DNA from 4 places in the Brenneria nigrifluens DSM 30175 genome. Region 4 is predicted to be linked to each of the others. Evidence: predicted binding sites of a transcription regulator. Region 4 holds the regulator's gene; each other region holds the start of a gene.
The links. The regulator CRP, encoded in region 4, controls carbon source genes, mostly activating them, when cyclic AMP is high. The targets are predictions, from matches to a motif close to ATGTGANNNNNNTCACAT.

Region 1: udp (uridine phosphorylase) is a predicted target of CRP. The motif match lies at 3,695-3,712, and genes of this name have one in related genera.
Region 2: yrbN (protein YrbN) is a predicted target of CRP. The motif match lies at 3,415-3,432, and genes of this name have one in related genera.
Region 3: EH206_RS10735 (arabinose ABC transporter substrate-binding protein) is a predicted target of CRP. The motif match lies at 2,188-2,205, and genes of this name have one in related genera.

The regions. Positions count from the first base shown of each region.
Region 1 is NZ_CP034036.1:220,816-226,592, forward strand. Features, by position in the region: gene EH206_RS01005 (carboxylate/amino acid/amine transporter) at 1-328, shown strand, start outside; gene metR (HTH-type transcriptional regulator MetR) at 234-1,169, opposite strand; gene metE (5-methyltetrahydropteroyltriglutamate--homocysteine S-methyltransferase) at 1,274-3,538, shown strand; gene udp (uridine phosphorylase) at 3,841-4,611, shown strand; gene EH206_RS01025 (tyrosine-protein phosphatase) at 4,696-5,478, shown strand; gene ppc (phosphoenolpyruvate carboxylase) at 5,653-5,777, opposite strand, start outside.
Region 2 is NZ_CP034036.1:3,982,649-3,988,425, reverse strand. Features, by position in the region: gene pnp (polyribonucleotide nucleotidyltransferase) at 200-2,323, shown strand; gene nlpI (lipoprotein NlpI) at 2,447-3,331, shown strand; gene yrbN (protein YrbN) at 3,439-3,513, shown strand; gene EH206_RS18680 (DEAD/DEAH family ATP-dependent RNA helicase) at 3,506-5,371, shown strand; gene EH206_RS18675 (luciferase-like monooxygenase) at 5,593-5,777, opposite strand, start outside.
Region 3 is NZ_CP034036.1:2,307,557-2,313,333, reverse strand. Features, by position in the region: gene araA (L-arabinose isomerase) at 1-347, opposite strand, end outside; gene EH206_RS10740 (ribulokinase) at 385-2,070, opposite strand; gene EH206_RS10735 (arabinose ABC transporter substrate-binding protein) at 2,447-3,430, shown strand; gene araG (L-arabinose ABC transporter ATP-binding protein AraG) at 3,536-5,059, shown strand; gene araH (L-arabinose ABC transporter permease AraH) at 5,078-5,777, shown strand, end outside.
Region 4 is NZ_CP034036.1:465,661-471,437, reverse strand. Features, by position in the region: gene EH206_RS02130 (ABC transporter ATP-binding protein) at 1-522, shown strand, start outside; gene EH206_RS02125 (LysE family translocator) at 567-1,169, opposite strand; gene EH206_RS02120 (YheU family protein) at 1,319-1,555, shown strand; gene EH206_RS02115 (phosphoribulokinase) at 1,709-2,578, shown strand; gene EH206_RS02110 (OsmC family protein) at 2,628-3,035, opposite strand; gene crp (cAMP-activated global transcriptional regulator CRP) at 3,352-3,984, shown strand; gene EH206_RS02100 (polysaccharide lyase) at 4,631-5,755, shown strand.

The DNA.
Region 1 (5,777 bases), 240 kb from region 4:
CGGTAACGCCGATAAACTGCCCACGACGTCGTTGCAGTGGGGGGTTTTGGTCTGGTTGGGGGTTGCGGCTTCTGGGTTGGGCTACTTTATGTGGAACTACGGCGCCACCCAGGTCGACGCGGGCACCCTGGGGATCATGAATAATTTCCACGTTCCCGCGGGATTGCTGGTCAACCTGGCTATCTGGCAGGAAAAGGTCCACTGGCCGAGCTTTATCATTGGGGCCATTATCATCATGTCCTCGCTGTGGGTACACCGACACTGGGTCGTGAAGCGTCCCGCACAAAGGGTAAATGCTCACAGGCGTGCTGACGCGCCGAGCGAATAAAGGCTTCGATCACCGGTTGGCGCTGTTCCCCGTCCCGCACGGCGGCGTACAACCGGCTCCACAGTCCCTCTCCCAGCGTTTTTGTCACAATCAGTCCCTGACGTTCAAAGCTCTCCACCACCCAGTGCGGCAGCGCGGCGATCCCCATGCGGGCGGCCACCATCTGAATCAGCAGCAGCGTGTTGTCGACGCTTTTCAGCGCCGGGCTGACGCCGGCCGGTTGCAGAAAGTGGCGCCAGACATCCAGCCGCTGGCGCTGAACCGGATAGATCATCAGGGTTTCCGAGGCCAGGTCTTCCGGTTCGATTTTGTCTTTTCCCACCAGCGGATGGTCGGGCGCCAGCGCCAGCCGGACTTCAAAATCAAACAGCGGCGCGTAGTGCAGCCCGCTGCGCGGCAGGATATCCGAGGTCATCACCAGATCCAGCTCGCCCTGTTGCAGCGCGGGCTGCGGGTCGAAGGTGACGCCGGATTTAAAGTCCGTCGCCACCTGCGGCCAGTTTTGATGGAACTCATCCAGCGCCGGGGTCAGCCACTGAATACAGCTGTGACACTCAATCGCCAGACGCAGCGTGGCCTGGTGCGGTTCATGACACGCCTGTAGCGCCTGCTGAATCTGCGGCAACACCTGCTCGGCCAACTGCAACAGGATCTCTCCCTGCGGCGTAAAGCGCAGCGGCTGGCTTTTACGCACAAATAGCCTGAACCCAAGACGCTGCTCCAGATCGCTGAACTGGTGTGATAACGCCGACTGGGTTTGATGCAGCGCGGCGGCGGCGGCGGCCAACGACCCCGTATTGCGCAGCGCTTGCAGCGTTCGCAGGTGTTTAAGTTCGATCATGAGAGTCCTTCACAGTGACAGTGAATAAATTGCGCTTGTGCATTATACACTACCTGCGGATTATGGATGTGTAAACATCTGGACGGCTAAATGAGGAATTAACGATGACCATCTTAAATCACACACTGGGTTTTCCGCGCGTTGGATTACGACGTGAACTGAAAAAAGCGCAGGAAAGCTATTGGGCAGGCAACGCAACCCGGGAAGAGTTGCTGGCCGTTGGACGCGATCTTCGGGCGCGTCACTGGCAGCAACAAAAGGATGCGGGCGTCGATCTGCTGCCGGTGGGTGATTTCGCCTGGTACGATCATGTCCTCACCACCAGCCTGTTGCTGGGGAACGTACCGGCCCGTCATCAGAATGCCGATGGCTCGGTCGATCTGGACACGCTGTTCCGCATCGGCCGCGGACGCGCGCCGACCGGCGAACCCGCCGCCGCCGCCGAGATGACCAAATGGTTCAACACCAACTATCACTACATGGTGCCGGAATTCACCCAGGGCCAGCAGTTCAAACTGACCTGGACGCAGCTGCTGGACGAAGTAGACGAAGCGCTGGCGCTGGGCCACAAGGTGAAGCCCGTGCTGCTGGGGCCGGTCACCTACCTGTGGCTGGGTAAGGTAAAAGGCGCGCCGTTCGATCGCCTGTCGCTGCTGCCGGAGATTCTGCCGGTCTATCGGCAGGTGCTGGCCGAGCTGGCTAAACGCGGCATCGAATGGGTACAGATCGATGAGCCGGCGCTGGTGCTGGAGCTGCCGCCAGAGTGGCTGGCGGCGTTCCAACCGGCGTACGATGCGCTGCAAGGACCGGTGAAACTGTTGCTGACCACCTATTTCGACAGCATCGGCCAGAATCTGGATACCGTCAAAGCGCTGCCGGTACAGGGGCTGCATGTCGATCTGGTGCACGGCAAGGACGACGCGGCGACGTTGCATCAACAATTGCCCGCCGACTGGCTGCTGTCGCTGGGGGTGATTAACGGGCGCAACGTCTGGCGCGCCGACCTGAGCGCCTGGTTTGAACGCCTGCAACCGCTGGCGGGCAAACGCAATCTGTGGCTGGGAAGCTCCTGCTCTTTGCTGCACAGCCCGATCGATTTAAGCGTCGAAACGCGTCTGGATGATGAGGTGAAAAGCTGGTTTGCTTTCGCCATCCAGAAATGTGCGGAGCTGTCTCTGCTCGCCCAGGCGCTGAACGGCGGCGATGGTCAGGCGCTGGATGTGTACAGCGCGCCGATTCGCGCTCGCCGTACGTCCACCCGCGTAAACAACCCGGCGGTGGAGCGGCGTCTGGCCGCCATCACTGCGCAGGATAGTCAGCGTCAGAGCGCTTACCCGCTGCGCGCCGCGGCTCAGCGCGAACGCTTCAAGCTGCCGGCATGGCCGACCACCACCATCGGCTCTTTCCCGCAAACCACGGAAATTCGCGGCCTGCGTCTGGACTTCAAGCAAGGGCGTCTGGACGGCAACAACTACCGCACCGGCATCTCCGAGCATATCAAGCAGGCGGTGGTCGAGCAGGAACGTCTGGGACTGGACGTGCTGGTGCACGGCGAAGCCGAGCGTAACGATATGGTGGAGTATTTCGGCGAGCATCTGGACGGCTTCGTCTTTACCCAGAACGGCTGGGTGCAGAGCTATGGCTCCCGCTGCGTGAAGCCGCCGGTGATTATCGGCGACGTCAGCCGCCCGCGGGCCATTACCGTTGAGTGGGCGAAATACGCCCAGTCGCTGACCGACAAGCCGATGAAGGGCATGCTTACCGGCCCGGTGACCATTCTGTGCTGGTCTTTCCCGCGCGAAGACGTAACGCGTGAAACCATCGCCAAACAGATTGCGCTGGCGCTGCGCGACGAAGTGGCCGATCTGGAAAAAGCGGGCATCGGCATTATTCAGATCGATGAACCCGCCCTGCGTGAAGGTCTGCCGCTGCGCCGTTCCGACTGGGATGCCTATCTGGCATGGGCGGTGGACGCTTTCCGTCTGAATGCCGCCGTGGCGCAAGACGATACGCAGATCCACACCCATATGTGTTACTGCGAGTTCAACGACATTATGGATTCCATCGCCGCGCTGGACGCCGATGTGATCACCATTGAAACCTCGCGTTCCGATATGGAGCTGCTGGAGTCGTTTGAAGAGTTTGAGTATCCGAACGAAATCGGCCCGGGCGTGTATGATATCCACTCGCCGAACGTCCCGAGCGTGGAGTGGATCGAAGCGTTGCTGAAGAAAGCGGCGCAGCGCATCCCGGCGCAACGTCTGTGGGTTAACCCGGACTGCGGTCTGAAAACCCGCGGCTGGCCGGAAACCCGCCAGGCGCTGGCCAACATGGTTGAGGCGGCACGGCGTCTGCGCGACGCGCGCTAAGCCGGTAACGTTAACGATCGATGACAGGGAGGCGCTGCCTCCCTTTTTCATGCCTGGAAATAGCGGGTTTTGTGTCTGCCGCGAGGAATATCAACGGCTAAAGAATCTACAATAACGGAACCAAAACGGCGCAAAGGCGGTGTTGATAACGCTTATTAGTGATGTGTATCACAATTTTATGTATGTTGAGTTTCTGTTTCTTTTTTATGAGTGATGGTCATCACTAAAAATCGCCTGGTAATAGGCTAAAGTTTTTTCCTTATTTCCTCTGATCACTCGACTCATTGCCTGGGAGGGCGGTTATGTCCAAATCTGATGTGTTTCATCTCGGTCTGACAAAGCCTGATTTACAGGGCGCGACGCTGGCGATTGTGCCGGGCGACCCTGAGCGCGTGGAAAAAATAGCCCGTCTGCTGGATAACCCGGTCCCTCTGGCGTCGCACCGTGAATTTACCTCCTGGCGCGGCGAACTGGAAGGCAAGCCGATTATCGTCTGCTCCACCGGCATTGGCGGCCCGTCAACGTCGATTGCGGTGGAGGAGCTGGCGCAGCTGGGCGTTCGCACCTTCCTGCGGGTGGGGACGACCGGGGCGATCCAGCCGGGTATCAACGTGGGGGATGTGCTGGTGACGACCGCGGCGGTACGGCTCGACGGCGCCAGCCTGCATTTCGCGCCGCTGGAATTTCCGGCGGTGGCCGATTTTGACTGCACCACCGCCCTGGTCGAGGCGGCAAAGGCGTCCGGCGCGGCGCTGCACGTTGGCGTGACCGCATCATCCGATACGTTTTACCCCGGCCAGGAGCGTTATGATACCTTTTCAGGCCGCGTGGTGCGCCGTTTCCAGGGATCGATGGAAGAGTGGCAAAGCATGGGGGTGCTGAATTATGAAATGGAATCCGCCACCTTGCTGACGATGTGCGCCAGCCAGGGGCTGCGCGCCGGGATGATTGCCGGGGTGATTGTCAATCGCACCCAGCAGGAAATTCCCGATGTCGCCACCATGAAGCTGGCTGAAACCACGGTGGTCAAGGTTCTGCTGGACGCCACCCGTCGCCTGCTGGCTCGTGCATAAACGGTATTACCGCATGTCGGGCCGGCGATGGGCAATGCCGGCCCGTTTCCCGGCCTGCCCTTTATGACCACCGCAAGGAGATGTATGACCGAACCCACGCTACTCCATCCTTCCCTGGTTCCGCTGGACGGCGGGATCAATTTTCGCGATCTGGGCGGCAATCGGACGGCGGACGGGCGGCTTATCCGCCGCGGCAAGCTATTTCGAGCCGGTTCGCTGGATTTATTGACGCCGGCGGACTGCGAACGCCTGGCCGGCGTGCCCGTCGCCGATGTTCTCGACTACCGCGATCCGGATGAAATCGCCCTCAAGCCCGATATCCTGTGGCCCGGCGCGAACTACCATCCGTTCCCCGCCAACCCGCTGCGGCACGAAGTCACGGCGAATCTGGATTCTTTGGGATCGGAGGTGCTGGAGTCCTTCGACTCGCGGGCCTTTATGCTGGAACTTTATCGCCGTTTGCCTTTCGATAATTCCGCCTATCGCCAACTGGCGTCGCTGCTGTTGCAGCCGGATAACGGCGCGCTGGTACAGCACTGCGCGGTGGGTAAAGACCGCACCGGTCTGGGATCGGCGCTGGTGATGCTGGCGCTGGGGGTTGATGAGCAAACGGTGATTGAAGATTATCTGCTGACCGAAACCACGCTGACGCCATTCAGGCAGCAGTTGCTGACGCATCTGGCGCAGACCCTGAGCGAGAAAGCGCTGGTGCGGTTTTCCTATGTGCTGTCGGTTAAGGAAGAGTTTATCGTCACGGCGCTGCGGGCGATTAATGAACGCCACGGTTCGGTTAACGGCTGGATGGAGGCGGAGTACGGGCTGGATAAACGCGCCCGGCAGTTTCTGCAGGATAAATATCTGGCGTGATGCCGTCTCTTGGCCTACCCGAACCCTTCATATAAGGGCGAAGGGTTAGCTCCTCCCCCTGGCAAGGGGGAGGCCGGGAGGGGGACATTAATGGCAAAATGCCCAATGAAGTCAATGATCTGAAAGGCCGGTCATGGACCGGCCTTTGTCGTTTCCGCGTTTAGCTTTTATCGATCAGCCGGTATTGCGCATACCGGCGGCCACGCCGGCGATGGTCACCATCAGCGCCAGCTCCACCTCCGGGTCCGGCTCTTCCTGTTGGCGCGAGCGGTGCAGCAGCTCGGCCTGAAGCACGTTGA
Region 2 (5,777 bases), 1.4 Mb from region 4:
GCGCCGGTAAGAAAGGGTAATGTAGTATTGTTTTAATTATGATCTTTCATTGCAGAGGTTCGCGCGGCTAATGAGAGGCTTTATCTGCATGGGCAGGGTAAAGGTTGTCATTAGTCGTGAGGATGTAGTGCAAAGATCGGAGATTTATCGACGCGTCTATGCTGAATAAGCGTGATGCGCCCTAGTTAAGGATATTACTTTGTTGAATCCGATCGTTCGTAAATTTCAATATGGTCAGCATACCGTCACTTTAGAAACCGGTATGATGGCTCGACAAGCCACCGCTGCCGTTATGGTCAGCATAGATGATACCGCGGTATTCGTTACCGTCGTCGGCGCCAAACAGGCTAAACCCGGTCAGGGATTCTTCCCGCTGACCGTTAACTACCAGGAACGCACCTACGCCGCCGGACGTATTCCTGGCGGCTTCTTCCGTCGCGAAGGCCGTCCGAGCGAAGGCGAAACTCTGATTTCCCGCCTGATTGACCGTCCTATTCGTCCGCTGTTCCCGGAAGGCTTCCTGAATGAAGTTCAGGTTATCGCCACCGTGGTTTCCGTTAACCCGCAGGTTAGCCCCGATATCGTGGCGATGATCGGCGCCTCCGCCGCGCTGAGCCTGTCCGGCATTCCGTTCGGCGGGCCGATCGGCGCGGCGCGCGTCGGTTACCTGAACGATCAGTACGTGCTGAACCCGACCACCGACGAACTGAAAGAGAGCCGTCTGGATCTGGTGGTCGCCGGTACCGAAGGCGCTGTGCTGATGGTGGAATCCGAAGCGGACCTGTTAAGCGAAGAGCAAATGCTGGGCGCCGTGGTCTTCGGCCATGAGCAACAGCAGGTCGTTATCGAAAACATCAATGCGCTGGTTGCCGAAGCCGGTAAACCGAAGTGGGAATGGCACGCGCCGGAAGTTAACGCTTCCCTGCAGCAGCGTGTGGAAGCTCTGTCCGAAGCGCGCCTGGGCGATGCGTACCGCATCACCGAAAAACAGGAACGCTACGCGCAGGTTGATGCCATCAAGGCTGACGTTGCCGCGGCGCTATTGGCGGAAGATGAAACGCTGGACGCTGGCGAAATCCAAGACATCCTGGGCAGCGTAGAGAAAAACGTGGTTCGTAGCCGCGTGCTGCGCGGCGAGCCGCGTATCGACGGTCGCGAAAAAGACATGATCCGCGGTCTGGACGTGCGCACCGGCGTATTGCCGCGTACCCACGGCTCCGCGCTGTTCACCCGCGGGGAAACTCAGGCTCTGGTTACCGCCACGCTGGGTACCGAGCGTGATGCGCAGAACATCGACGAACTGACCGGCGAACGTACCGATCGCTTCCTGCTGCACTATAACTTCCCTCCGTACTCCGTTGGCGAGACCGGTATGGTGGGGTCGCCGAAGCGCCGTGAAATCGGCCACGGCCGTCTGGCGAAACGCGGCGTGCTGGCGGTGATGCCGAAAGCCAACGAATTCCCGTACACCGTACGCGTGGTTTCCGAAATTACCGAATCCAACGGCTCTTCTTCCATGGCCTCGGTCTGCGGCGCTTCTCTGGCGCTGATGGATGCGGGCGTGCCGATTAAAGCGGCCGTCGCCGGCATTGCGATGGGGCTGGTGAAAGAAGGCGGCAACTTTGTCGTGCTGTCCGATATTCTTGGTGATGAAGATCACCTGGGCGATATGGACTTCAAAGTGGCCGGCAGCCGTGAAGGTATCACCGCGTTGCAGATGGATATTAAAATCGAAGGCATTACCCGTGAAATCATGCAGGTTGCCTTGAACCAGGCCAAAGGCGCCCGTCTGCACATTCTGGGCGTGATGGAACAGGCGATCAGCACGCCGCGCGGCGATATTTCCGAATTCGCGCCGCGTATCCATACCATCAAGATCAGCACCGACAAGATCAAGGATGTGATTGGTAAAGGCGGTTCGGTTATCCGTGCGCTGACCGAGGAAACCGGCACTACCATCGAGATTGAAGACGACGGTACGGTGAAGATTGCCTCCACCGACGGTGAAAAAGCCAAACACGCGATTCGCCGTATCGAAGAGATCACCGCTGAAATCGAAGTGGGCCGCATCTATCAGGGTAAAGTGACGCGCATCGTCGACTTCGGCGCTTTTGTCGCCATCGGCGGCGGCAAGGAAGGCCTGGTGCATATTTCTCAGATCGCCGATAAGCGCGTTGAGAAAGTGACCGACTACCTGCAAATGGGTCAGGAAGTACCGGTCAAGGTACTGGAAGTCGACCGTCAGGGACGCGTGCGTTTAAGCATTAAAGAAGCAAATGCTCAACCTCAGGAAGCGGCCGTAGCGCCTTCTGAAGGTGAATAACTGTTAAAAAAAGCAGTACGGCTCCTTACAATGTAAGGAGCCGTGATCGTAAGGAGCGGATGTCCTTATACTGAGCTGACCGGGACAGGATGTTCATCCAATGTTTGTCTTCGGGAGTGGGAAATGAAGCCTTTCTTGCGCTGGTGTTATGTTGCGACAGCACTCATGCTGGCAGGATGCAGCAACACGGATTGGCGTAAAGACGCGGTATTGGCAATTCCATTACAGCCTACTTTGCAGCAGGAAGTAATCCTGGCGCGCATGGAACAGATCCTTGCCAGCCGGGCATTAACCGATGATGAGCGAGCACAGCTATTATATGAGCGCGGAGTGCTGTATGATAGCCTCGGGTTGAGGGCGTTGGCGCGAAATGATTTTTCACAAGCGCTGGCGATTCGCCCTGATATTCCAGAGGTTTTTAACTATCTGGGTATCTATTTAACGCAGGCAGGCAATTTTGATGCTGCCTATGAAGCGTTTGATTCTGTACTAGAGCTTGATCCAACTTACAATTACGCGCGTTTAAACCGGGGCATCGCTTTGTACTATGGCGGTCGTTACCTGTTAGCGCATGATGATCTGCTGGCGTTTTATCGAGACGATCCAAATGATCCTTTCCGTTCGTTGTGGCTGTATCTGGTGGAGCGAGAAATCAATCCGCAGACGGCCGAATTAGCGTTGCAGAAACGCTATGACGAGGCGCAGAGAGGACCGTGGGGATGGAATATTGTCGAATTCTACCTGAACGCAATCAGCGAAAAAGTGCTGATGGCGCGTTTGCAGGAAGAAGCAACGGATAACACTTCGCTCGCTGAGCATCTCAGTGAAACTGACTTCTATTTAGGTAAGCACTACCTAAGTCTGGGGGACAAGAACACCGCTTCGGCGCTGTTCAAGCTGACGGTTGCCAACAATGTCCATAATTTTGTTGAGCACCGCTATGCATTGTTGGAATTGGCGCTATTAGGCCAAGAGCAAGACGACCTATCAGGATCGGACCAGCAATAGCTGACGAACAACTATTTCAGCCTGAAAAAACTTCGGTTGTCACCTGTTACGGGTGAGGGCTTTTTTGTTCGCTTTTTAATCCAATTTGAGCCGGTTCACACTTTTCAATGAAAATGACTGAAAATTTTCTCGACGAGTTATGTAGACTGGCCGCCATTTATGAGGCACGTGTACATGACTGAGTTTGAAACCACTTTTGCTGAGTTGGGGCTGTCTGCTCCAATCATTAATGCCCTTACCGATCTGGGCTACGAAAAACCATCGCCAATTCAGGCGGAATGTATTCCTCACCTGCTGAGCGGTCGCGATGTGCTGGGTATGGCACAGACCGGCAGCGGTAAAACCGCGGCGTTTGCGCTGCCGCTGCTCAACAATCTTAAACCCGAGCTGAAAGCGCCGCAGATGCTGGTGCTGGCGCCGACCCGCGAACTGGCGGTGCAGGTTGCCGAAGCCTGTAATGATTTTGCCAAACATATGCACGGCGTGAGCGTGGTGGCCCTGTACGGCGGCCAGCGTTACGACGTACAGCTGCGCGCGTTGCGCGGCGGCGCGCAGATCGTGGTCGGTACGCCGGGACGTCTGCTGGATCACCTGAAGCGCGGCACGCTGAATTTGTCCAACCTGAGCGGCCTGGTGCTGGATGAAGCCGATGAAATGCTGCGTATGGGCTTTATTGACGATGTGGAAAACATCATGGCCCAGATCCCGGCGGAACATCAGACCGCGCTGTTCTCCGCGACGATGCCGGAAGCGATCCGCCGTATTACGCGCCGCTTTATGAAAGATCCGCAGGAAGTGCGCATTCAGTCCAGCATTACCACCCGTCCGGATATCAGCCAGAGCTACTGGACGGTTTCCGGCATGCGTAAAAATGAGGCGCTGGTTCGCTTCCTGGAATCCGAGGATTTTGACGCGGCGATTATTTTCGTGCGCACCAAAAACGCCACGCTGGAAGTGGCCGAAGCGCTGGAGCGCAGCGGCTACAACAGCGCCGCGCTAAACGGCGATATGAATCAGGCGCTGCGCGAGCAGACGCTGGAACGTCTGAAAGACGGTCGTCTGGATATTCTGATCGCCACCGACGTGGCCGCCCGCGGTCTGGACGTCGAACGCATCAGCCTGGTGGTCAACTACGACATTCCGATGGATTCCGAGTCTTATGTCCACCGTATCGGTCGTACCGGCCGCGCCGGTCGCGCCGGTCGCGCGCTGCTGTTTGTGGAAAACCGCGAACGCCGTCTGCTGCGCAACATTGAACACACCATGAAGCTGACCATTCCGGAAGTTGAACTGCCGAATGCCGAACTGCTGGGACAGCGCCGTCTGGCGAAGTTTGCCGCCAAGGTGCAGCAACAGCTGGAAAGCAGCGATCTGGATATGTACCGCGCGCTGCTGGCTAAATTGCAGCCGCAGGAAGAGCTGGATATCGAAACCCTGGCCGCGGCGTTGCTGAAAATGGCGCAGGGCGAACGTCCGCTGATTCTGCCGCCGGATCCGGTATTCGATCGTCGTCCGCGTCGTGAATTCCGCGATCGTGACGATGCGCGCGGCGACCGCCGTCGCGAGCCGCGCGAAAGCCGTGATGGCGATCGTCCGCCGCGCCGTGAACGTCGCGATGCGGGCGATATGGAACTGTATCGTATTGAAGTGGGCCGTGATGACGGCGTGGAAGTTCGCCACATCGTGGGGGCGATTGCCAACGAAGGCGATATCAGCAGCCGCTATATCGGCAACATCAAGCTGTTTGCCTCCCACTCGACGATTGAGTTGCCGAAAGGGATGCCGGGTGATTTGTTATCTCACTTTACCCGTACCCGCATTCTGAACAAACCGTTGAACATGCAGTTACTGGGCGATGCCCAGCCGCATGAACGTGGCAACGGCGGCGAACGCCGTGGCGGTCGTCCCGCGGGCGCCGCGCCTCGTCGTTCCTACAGTAACGGCGAACGCCGCGAAGGGAACGGCGGCGAGCGTCGTGAACGCACCTTCAACCGTGATGCCGCGCCGCGCGCTCCGCGCCGTCGTCCGGCTGATGCTTAATGGCGTGTTACACCAGGAAATAAAATATCTTTGCTGTAGATATTTAATCGCCTGATATTTTGCTATAAGCGACAAAACGGCCCTGTTCCATGGCCGTTTTTTTTATGTTTTTTTTTCCGACCATGGTGAACGGGTCTGCGAAACACCGCCACATTATGTTTAGGGAGTGATAGATCGGCGCTAACCAACCGGGGCCATGCAGCTCATCTCTTTCTTCCCGGCTATAGCGGCCTATCCTGCCGAACGCCGATGGCGATCTCGAACGATCGCAAGCGCGCCTGATGGTCGAAAATCTGGCCGTTGATCATTACTTCATCCGCCTGCGTTTCGCGCAGCAAACTCTGCAAACCATGGCGGACTTTCGCCCGATCGCCGACGATCGACAGACGTAATGTTTGCTCCACGC
Region 3 (5,777 bases), 1.8 Mb from region 4:
ATGGTGTCCCAGGGGATTTGCGCGTTGAACTGGGTATGGAATTGCAGTAACGGCTTATGCAGAATGCTGAGCCCGCCGATCCACATCTTGGCGGGGGAGAAGGTATGCAGCCAGACCAGCAGACCGATGCAGCTATCCTGATGGTTGGCGTCGCGGCACAGCGCGCCGATTTCGTCCGCGGTTTTTACCAGCGGTTTAAGCACCAGCCTGACCGGCAGGCGCGCGTCCTGATTCAGACCGGCGACGACCTTTTCCGCATTATCCTTTACCTGACGTAAGGTTTCCGCCCCATAAAGGTGCTGACTGCCGATAACGAACCAGACTTCAAGGGATGTAAAGTGATCCATGGTTACTCCTGTTTATTCCCGGCGGGAAATGAAGACATTACGCGTCGGTATTGAACCGGGCGCCGTAAGCCGGTTCAGCGGCGCGGCACCACTGCTGGTAGCGCTCATAAAGCCGCTGATAGTGGGCGACGCGCCGGCTATCCGGCGTCAACGTTTGCTCGACGCCGCTGGACATCCGCCGCTGCGCGCTGGGGATATCGCTATGGACGCCCGCGGCGACGGCGGCGAAGATGGCCGCTCCCAGCGCGCAGCACTGGTCGGAGGCCACAATTTGCAGTGGGCGATTCATCACATCGCTACACACCTGCATGATGGCGGGGGATTTGCGGGCGATGCCGCCCAGCGCGAGAATGTTGTCGACCGGCACGTCCTGGCTTTCAAAGCACTCCATAATGGCGCGGGCGCCGAAAGCGGTGGCGGCGATAAAGCCGCCGAACAGCGTCGGCGCGTCCGTGCCCAGGTTAAGGTCGGCGATAACGCCTTTTAACCGCTGGTCGGCGAAAGGGGTGCGGCGTCCGTTAAACCAGTCGAGCACCACCGGCAGATGATCCAGCGAGGGGTTTTCGGCCCAGGCGTGGGTGAGCCGCTCAAGCAGGCCGGCTTCTGCGGCCTGCAAAGGGAGCTTCAACTGCGGGTCATCGGCGATCGCCTGGCGCAGCGGCCAGCTCAACAGGCGGCCGAACCAGGCGTACATATCGCCAAAGGCGGACTGCCCGGCTTCCAGCCCGATGTGGCCGGGCGCCACGCTGCCGTCCACCTGGCCGCAGATCCCCTTGATCGTGCGATCGGCGATGCGCGCTTTATCGGCAATCAGGATGTCGCAGGTCGAGGTGCCGATCACCTTAACCAGGGTATAGGGCTGCGCCCCGGCGCCAACGGCCCCGACGTGGCAGTCAAAGGCGCCGCCGGCGATAACCACGCTTTCCGGCAGGCCGAGCCGCGCGGCCCATTCGGCGGTGATGGCGCCGACGGGCGCATCGGCGGTCCAGGTGTCGGTAAACATCGGGTATTGCAGTTTTTCGCTCAGGCGGGGATCGAGCGCGTGCAGGAAGGTTTTGGGCGGCAGGCCGCCCCAGTCGGGGTGCCACAGCGATTTGTGCCCGGCGGCGCAGCGGCCGCGTCTGATGTCGCCGGGGGCCAGGGTGCCGGAGAGCAGGGCGGGCACCCAGTCGCACAGTTCGATCCAGGAGACGGCGGCCTGCCGCACCGCCGCATCCTGGCGTGAAACGTGCAGTATTTTGGCCCAGAACCACTCCGATGAGTAGACGCCGCCAATATAGCGGGTGTAATCCGCAAACCGGCCGCTGCGGCACAGGCTAGTGATCGCTTCCGCCTCTTCTATTGCCGTATGATCCTTCCACAGCACGAACATGGCGTTGGGGTTGGCGGAAAACTCGGGGCGCAAGGCCAGAACAGTCCCTTGTTCGTCGATGGGGGCGGGGGTGGAGCCGGTGGAATCGACGCCGATGCCGACGATCCGCCGGCGCTGCGCCGCGCTCAGTCGTTCCACCACGGCGCGCACGGCCTGCTCCAGCGACTCAATATAATCCAGCGGGTGGTGGCGGAACTGGTTATTCGCCGGCTGACAATAGTTCCCGGCGCGCCAGCGCGGATAATACACCACCTCAGTGGTCAATTCTTGCCCGCTCCGGCAGTCAACGGCCAATGCGCGTACCGAATCACTGCCAAAGTCGAGTCCCAAAGTAATCGCGTCCGCATTCATCGCTCCGCTCCCGTCAATTCCGCCATTGTTTATAGCCGTATACGATAGGCGGGCATAACGAGGGGCGTGAGGAGCGGTTAGCTGGAAGTATGCATTTTTCTGCCGCTCGCCGTCATTGTGTGATGTTCGTCAAAAGTTAATGACCGGTTAAATTTGCTAAATATATGCACAAACCTGTCGTTGTTCGGGGATGTGATAACGCTCGATATTCTTGCTGAAAATAACCGCTAAAACATACAGCGTCTGAATGCTGCTGAGTAAAGGAGTGCCACCAACGCCGTGCTTTTCCTTTACCCCGACCGGAAATGCCTTAATGGAACCGATTACACATCCAGGATCCTCTGACGTGTAAAAAATAACTATAGCGGAGAACATCATGCATAAATTCACTAAGCTGCTGGCGACGATTGGGCTGGCCGCAGTTATGTCACAATCGGCTATCGCCGACACATTGAAGCTGGGATTTCTGGTTAAACAGCCGGAAGAACCCTGGTTTCAGACGGAATGGAAATTTGCCGACAAGGCGGGAAAAGATCTCGGTTTCGAGGTGATCAAAATCGCCGTGCCGGACGGCGAAAAAACGCTTAATGCCATTGATAGTCTAGCGGCCAGCGGGGCGAAAGGTTTCGTGATCTGTACCCCCGACCCCAAATTAGGAGCGGCGATCGTCGCCAAGGCGCGCAGCTACGACCTGAAGGTCATCGCCGTGGACGATCAGTTCGTTAATGCCAGAGGCGAGCCGATGGACTCGGTGCCGCTGGTTATGATGGCGGCCAGCAAAATTGGCGAGCGCCAGGGGCAGGAGTTGTGGAACGAAATGAATAAACGCGGCTGGAAGGTGGCGGAAACCGCGGTGATGGCGATTACCTCCAATGAGCTGGATACCGCCCGGCGCCGCACCACCGGTTCGATGGAGGCGCTGAAAGCCGCCGGTTTCCCGGAAAAGCAAATCTATCAGGTTCCCACCAAATCCAACGATATTCCCGGGGCGTTTGACGCCGCCAACTCGATGCTGGTTCAGCATCCCGGCGTGAAGAACTGGCTGATTGTCGGCATGAACGATAACACCGTGCTGGGCGGCGTGCGGGCGACGGAAGGTCAGGGGTTCAAGGCGCCTAACGTAATCGGCATCGGTATCAACGGGGTGGATGCGGTGAGCGAACTGTCGAAAGGACAGGCCACCGGTTTCTACGGTTCACTGCTGCCCAGCCCGGATATCCACGGTTATAAAAGCATCCAGATGCTGAATGAGTGGGTAACCAAAGACGTGGAACCGCAAAAATTCACCGAAGTTACCGATGTGGTGCTGATCACCCGCGACAACTTCAAGGTCGAACTGGAGAAAAAAGGTCTGCTGTAACGGCCGGCGGGACAGGGAGGTCCGTGCGTTTGCCGCCGGTTTCCGTCTCCGCTGCGGCGGGGACGACCGGCGCGACGGCGAGTGGTTAACTATGAGGAAACGAAAATGACGGTACAGTCACCCTATTTGTCGTTTCACGGCATCGGCAAGGAGTTTCCCGGCGTCAAGGCGCTGGCGGATATCAGCTTTTCCTGCCAGGCGGGGCAGATCCACGGTTTGATGGGGGAAAACGGGGCGGGTAAATCCACGCTGTTGAAAATCCTGAGCGGTAACTATTTGCCTTCCGCCGGGGAAATCCATATCCAGGGGCGGCCGGCGCGCTTCAATAACACCATGGATGCGCTGAATGCCGGCGTGGCGATTATTTATCAGGAGTTGCATCTGGTGCCGGAAATGACGGTGGCGGAGAATATTTACCTTGGCCAACTGCCGCACAAGTACGGCATGGTGAATTATTCGCTACTGCGTTATGAGGCCAAACTGCAGCTTGAACACCTGGGACTGGATATCGATCCCGACACGCCGCTTAAATACCTTTCCATCGGCCAGTGGCAAATGGTGGAGATCGCCAAGGCGCTGGCCCGTAACGCCAAAATCATCGCTTTTGACGAACCCACCAGTTCGTTATCCGCCCGCGAAATCGAACAACTGTTTCGGGTGATCGCCGAATTACGCGGCGAAGGGCGGGTGATTTTGTACGTGTCGCACCGCATGGAGGAGATTTTCGCCCTGGGGGACGCCATCACCGTGTTTAAAGACGGCCGCTATGTGCGCACCTTCGACGATATGCGCCAGGTGGATCATCAATCGCTGGTGCAGGCGATGGTGGGCAGAAACCTGGGGGATATCTACGGCTATGCGCCGCGTCCTCACGGCGAGGAGCGGCTGACGCTGAGGGAGGTTAAAGCGCCTGGGGTGAAATCGACGGTGTCGCTGCAGGTGCGGCAAGGGGAAATCGTCGGGCTGTTCGGCCTGGTGGGCGCCGGGCGCAGCGAACTGCTGAAGGGGATATTCGGCGCGACCCGCATCACCGGCGGACAGGTGCTGCTGGATGGCAAACCGCTGACGGTGACGTCGCCCATTGACGCCATCCGCCAGGGGGTGATGCTGTGCCCGGAAGATCGCAAGTCCGAGGGGATCATCGCCGTGCATTCGGTGCGCGACAATATCAACATCAGCGCGCGGCGCAAAAGCCTGAAGGCCGGCTTTATCATTAATAACCGCTGGGAAAAGGAGAATGCGGCCAAGCGCATTCAGGCGCTGAATATTAAAACCCCCAGCGCGGCGCAACTAATGATGAATCTTTCCGGCGGTAATCAGCAGAAGGCCATTCTGGGGCGTTGGCTGTCGGAAGAGATGAAAGTCATCCTGCTGGACGAGCCGACGCGCGGCATCGACGTCGGCGCCAAGCACGAAATCTATCACGTCATTTATGAGCTGGCGAAGCAAGGCATTGCCGTGCTGTTCGCTTCCAGCGACCTGCCGGAAGTGCTCGGACTGGCCGACCGCATTATTGTGATGCGGGAAGGCGCGGTATCCGGCGAACTGCTCCACGATGAGGCCACTGAGCAGAAAGTGCTGAGTTTGGCAATGTTGCGAACCCCCGATATCGAAGCCGCGGTTGCCTGACCGCCAAGGAGTAAAGCTATGCCAACAAGTAAAATTCTGCCGTCCAATGAGGATGCGGCGACGACCCCGGAGAAGGGGAAAGCCGGTTCCGGGATATCCCGCATTTGGGATAACTACGGCATGCTGGTGGTTTTTGCCGTACTGTTTCTGGGGTGCGCGATTTTTGTGCCCAATTTCGCAAGTTTTATCAATATGAAAGGTCTGGGACTGGCGATATCCATGTCCGGCATGGTGGCCTGCGGCATGTTGTTTTGCCTGGCTTCCGGAGATTTTGACCTTTCCGTCGCCTCGATTATCGCCTGCGCCGGCGTGACCACGGCGGTGGCGATCAATATCACGCAAAGCCTGTGGCTGGGCGTGGGCGCCGGACTGTTGCTGGGCGTGGCGTTCGGCCTGCTTAACGGCTTTATCATCGCCCGGCTCAGGATCAACGCGCTGATCACCACGCTGGCCACGATGCAGATCGCCCGCGGACTGGCTTATATTATCTCGGACGGTAAAGCGGTCGGCATTGAAGACGAACGTTTCTTTGCGCTGGGCTACGCCAACTGGCTGGGGCTGCCGGCGCCCATCTGGATCACCGCGATCTGCATGATCCTCTTCGGGCTGTTGCTGAATAAAACCACTTTCGGGCGCAATACGCTGGCGATCGGCGGAAATGAAGAAGCCGCGCGTCTGGCGGGGGTGCCGGTGGTGCGCACCAAAATCATCATCTTCG
Region 4 (5,777 bases):
ATGCGCCAGGCGCTGACGGAAGCGCTGATCGATTTTGAAGGCGCGCTGGTGGTGGTATCGCACGACAGACACCTGATCCGCTCCACCACCGACGATCTCTATCTAGTGCACGACCGCAGGGTCGAGCCTTTTGACGGCGATTTGGAGGATTACCAACAGTGGCTGGTGGACCGGCAGCGTCAAAGCGGCGACGCCGATGACGCGCCGAAAGAGAACGCCGCCAACAGCGCGCAGGCCAGAAAAGACCAGAAGCGGCGCGAAGCCGAACTGAGAACGCAAACGCAGCCGCTGCGTAAGCAAATCACCCGGCTTGAACAGCAGATGGAAAAGCTGGGCGCCGAACTGGCGGCCGTTGAGGCGCGGCTGGCGGACGGCGAGCTGTATGATATCGTCCGCAAAGCCGAGCTTACGGCGTGCCTGCAGCAGCAGACGCAGGTCAAGGCGCGGCTGGAAGAAACGGAGATGGCCTGGCTCGACGCGCAGGAGCAGCTAGAGCAGATGAACCGCTCGCTCTCCGCTTAAGTCACCGCCGGCGCGGGCCGATGCGCCGATTATCGCCCGCGCCGCTAATGCCAAATCAGCAGTACGCAGGCCGCCGTCAGCACGCCCATGGATACGTTGAAGATAATCCAGGCTTTTTTACTGCGCAACAGTCGGCCGATCAGCGTACCGAAGCCGAGCCATATCACGCCGGAAACCAGATTCACCAGTACAATGCCGACGCTTATCGCCGCCACCGAGTGCCTGTACTCCTGCCCCGCCAGACTGAAGCTGGCGACGGCCCCCAGCGCCATCAGCCAGGCCTTGGGATTGAGAAACTGCAGCAGCCATCCCTGATAAAGCCGGATAGGCCGCGACGGCGCAGCCGTCGTTTCCAGCCTTTCATAGGCGGCGGTGGCGATTTTCCACGCTAGCCACAGCAGATACAAACTGCCGAGCACCTTGAGGGTGAAATGCAGCGAAGGATAGACCAGCAGCAGGCCGCCGACGCCAAACGCCACCAGTAGTAAAATACTCTGCATACCCAGCATGATGCCGAGCATTAACCACAGGGAGCGATAAAAACCGAAGTTGGCGCCAGAGGTGGTCAATAGCATATTGTTCGGCCCCGGAGTGATCGCCGCCACCCACAGAAAACCCAGCATCGACAAAAACAGACCTAGTTCCATGTAACGGGTGCCCCTCACCCCAGGTATTCTTGCAGTATAGTTGGTAATGAATTGACTATTGGTAGCCAATAGCTTGTCAACCGGCAGTATTGAAGCTAGAAGCTAACAGTGCGTTATTGATCGTACAATACTTTTTCTGGACAAATATCGTGATCATTCCCTGGCAACAACTCGATCCTGAAACATTGGGCAATCTCATCGAATCTTTCGTGCTGCGCGAAGGCACGGATTACGGCGAACAGGAGCGCACGCTGGCGCAAAAGGTCGCCGACGTGCGCCGCCAACTGGAGTCCGGCGAAGTGGTTCTGGTGTGGTCGGAACTGCATGAAACCATCAACATCATGCCCCGCGGCCAGTTTAATGCCGGCGAGTATCACCCGCGCTGAACGCCGCAAAAGCCAAAAAAGAGGATGCATCGCTATCGGCAACCGTGCTAACAATGATAAAAACCTCTTCTGCAGTCTGAAACCTTGTCTTTTTTGATGACGTTTCCCGGCAAGCCCCGCAGCAAACGTCACCATCATGGAGTGAAGCGCCTTATGTCACATCAGCATCCGATTATTGCGGTTACCGGCTCCAGCGGAGCGGGAACCACAACGACCAGCCAGGCATTCCACAAGATTTTCCAGCAGTTAAACATGCGCGCAGCCCAGCTTGAAGGAGACAGCTTCCATCGCTATACCCGCCCGGAAATGGATATGGAAATACGTAAGGCGCGGGATCTCGGGCGTCATATCAGCTATTTCGGCCCGGAGGCCAATGATTTCAGCCTGCTGGAACAGTCATTTACCGAATATGGCCGCCACGGGCGCGGTAAAACCCGTAAATACCTCCACACCTATGATGAAGCGATCCCCTACAACCAGGTGCCCGGCACGTTTACGCCGTGGGAACCGATGCCGGAACCCACCGACGTGCTGTTTTATGAAGGCCTGCATGGCGGCGTGGTGACCGATAGACACAATGTGGCGCAACACGTCGATTTGCTGGTCGGCGTAGTGCCCATCGTCAACCTGGAATGGATTCAGAAACTGATTCGCGATGTGAACGAGCGCGGGCACTCGCGCGAAGCGGTGATGGATTCGGTGGTGCGCTCCATGGAAGACTACATCACCTACATTACGCCGCAGTTTTCACGCACGCACATCAACTTCCAGCGCGTTCCCACCGTTGATACCTCCAACCCGTTCGCCGCCAAGTCGATCCCTTCGCTGGACGAAAGCTTCGTGGTGATTCATTTCCAGGGGCTGGATAATATTGACTACCCCTATCTGCTGGCCATGCTGCAGGGATCGTTTATTTCCCATATCAACACCCTGGTGGTGCCCGGCGGGAAAATGGGGCTGGCGATGGAGTTGATTATGGCGCCGCTGGTGCAGCGCCTGCTGGAAGGAAAAAAAATCGAGTAGTCCGCCGCGGCAAAACACGGCGCGGCATCAGCGGCCGATACGCCGAGGATTACCCCGTTATGCGGACTTCATGACTGTGCGTGACCTCAACGCCTTTACCCAGCATCAGCGCCACCGAGCAATAGCGCTCCGCGGAGAGCGCCACCGCCCGCTCCACCGCTTTCTCCGTCAGCCCTGTGCCCGTTACGATAAAATGCAGATTAATGTGGGTAAACAGACGCGGCGCTTCCGTTCTCCGCTCCGAGGTCAGCTTAACCTCACAGTCCGCAACGTCATGACGGCCTTTCTGCAGGATCGACACCACGTCAATCGCACTGCAGCCGCCGACCGACATCAACACCATTTCCATCGGGCTTGGCGCTTTGTCTCCCGAATCGCCGTCCATCAGCACCTGGTGACCGGACGCTGATTCGCCAAGAAATGTTAAGCCTTCAATCCACTTCACTCGAGCCTGCATGCCGCCTCCGCTAAAAATTTTTTGAAAAATTATATCCTTACTTTACAAAAACACGCTATAACCAGAGCTTCATCATGCTGAAGCGAGACAACACAAGACAGGTTCTTCAAGCTGTGCTACAAACGAAAATAGAATCTGCCTTTTCTGGACAAACTCAGATACCGGGGAGATGATGATGTCGCCAGATAGAGGCTCCAGTATATTCCCTGACATCATTCTTCCTACACGAATTTTGAATGTTTAGCAGTAATACGCCGTACAGGGAACTCTGAGCCCTGTGATTTGCGCAGTGAATTACAACAGAGGATGATAGCGAATGGTTCTCGGCAAACCGCAAACAGACCCGACTCTCGAATGGTTCCTTTCTCATTGTCACATCCACAAGTATCCATCGAAGAGCACCCTGATTCACCAGGGTGAAAAAGCAGAAACGCTTTACTACATCGTGAAAGGCTCTGTCGCAGTGCTGATCAAAGATGAAGAAGGCAAAGAAATGATTCTCTCTTATCTCAATCAGGGAGATTTTATCGGCGAACTTGGCCTGTTTGAAGAAGGTCAGGAGCGCAGCGCCTGGGTACGGGCGAAAGCGGCTTGTGAAGTTGCTGAAATTTCTTATAAAAAGTTCCGGCAGTTGATTCAGGTAAATCCCGATATTCTGATGCGCCTGTCGGCGCAGATGGCCAGCAGACTGCAGGTTACTTCAGAGAAAGTCGGTAACCTGGCGTTTCTCGACGTCACCGGCCGTATTGCTCAGACCTTACTGAACCTGGCAAAACAACCCGATGCCATGACTCACCCGGATGGCATGCAAATAAAAATCACCCGTCAGGAAATTGGGCAAATCGTTGGCTGTTCACGCGAAACCGTGGGCCGTATTCTTAAAATGCTGGAAGACCAGAACCTGATCTCCGCACATGGTAAAACGATTGTGGTTTACGGTACCCGTTAAACCATTCCGTTACCCTACAACAAAAAAGCGTGAAGCGGCCTTCACGCTTTTTTCTATCACCATCAACGCAGCTCTCGGATTTACCCGCCAGTTAATGAGCAGGGTATTTATTATTAAAATATATTATTTACTGGAAATATAAATAGTCTTATTAACAGGCTGCATTTATTATTTGTAATATCGGCCAACATAAAAAGCAGTCATGATTTATCAAGTTGTGTTTTAACATAGATCAATAAAATTGTATTTTTATTTATTTTAAGAAAACCCCTATTAATACGGATGTCGGGGGGATTTTTCAGATAAATCCACCTTATATTAATATATTGGTAAAAATAGAAACCCATGGAAACAAAAAAACCACAATTAAAATATAACTTATTGATAATTAAATGATAAATATAAAATTCATGATTTTTATTGGAAATTACCTTTTCATAAAACCCGCCTTTCCTTTCGATTATTGAAAAGACGCATTGAATTGAAGGTATTGTATTGTTTTATTTTTGTGATAACACTGATACGGATTTTTATAAAACTGAAAACCGATCTTTCATTTTCAGCGAAAAAATCCAACCTTATTACCCTGGGCATATGGAACGAGAAATGCCTTAACGAAGTTATATTCCAACAGGAGATAATCCTTATGAAATACCTACTGCCTTCAGCCGCCGCCGGGCTGTTATTTCTTGCCTGCCAACACGCGATGGCGGCCGATACCGGCGGCTATGCCACCACCGACGGCGGCAACGTTTCCGGAGCCGTCAATAAAACGGCCGGTTCAATGCAGGACATTGTCGATATCATCGCGGCCGCGCGTCTGGACTCAAGCGGTAAAAAAGTGTCAGGCGGCGCCTACCCCGTCGTCATCACCTATAACGGCAATGAAGATGACTTAATCAAGGCGGCGGAAGCCGATATCTGCGGTCAATGGAGCAAACCGGCGCGCGGCGTGGAGATCAAGGAGTTTACCAAAGGCATTACCATCCTCGGCAGCAATGGTTCCTCAACGAACTTCGGTATCTGGATCACCAAGTCGTCCAACGTCGTGGTGCGTAATATGCGCATGGGTTATATGCCCGGAGGCGCCCAGGATGGCGATGCAATCCGCATCGACGACTCGCCGAACGTCTGGATCGACCATAACGAGATCTTCGCGAAAAACCATGAGTGCGAGGGCACGCCGGACGGCGATACCACCTTTGAATCCGCCGTGGATATCAAAAAAGGGTCGACCAACGTCACCGTATCCTACAACTACATTCACGGCGTCAAAAAGGTCGGCCTAAGCGGTTCCAGCAACAGCGATACCGGACGCAACCTCACCTATCACCACAACGTCTACAGCGACGTAAACGCCCGGCTGCCGCTGCAGCGGGGCGGTCAGGTGCATGCCTACAACAACCTCTATTCCGGCGTCACCAGTTCAGGGCTGAACGTTCGTCAGAACGGCATCGCATTGATCGAAAGCAACTGGTTTGAGAATGCGAAAAACCCGGTGACATCCCGTTACGATGGCTCGAATTTCGGCACATGGGATCTGCGCAACAACAACATTACCAAACCCGCCGATTTCACCACCTACGGCATCACCTGGGACAAGGATTCCAAAGCCTACGTCAATGCCGATAGCTGGACCAGCACCGGCACATTCCCCGCACTCCCCTATAGCTACTCGCCGGTAACCGCGCAGTGCGTAAAAAATAAACTGGCGAACTATGCCGGCGTCGGCAAGAACCTTGCCGTATTGACCGCCTCAGCCTGTCAATGACGACGCGCTGATTTAATCCGGG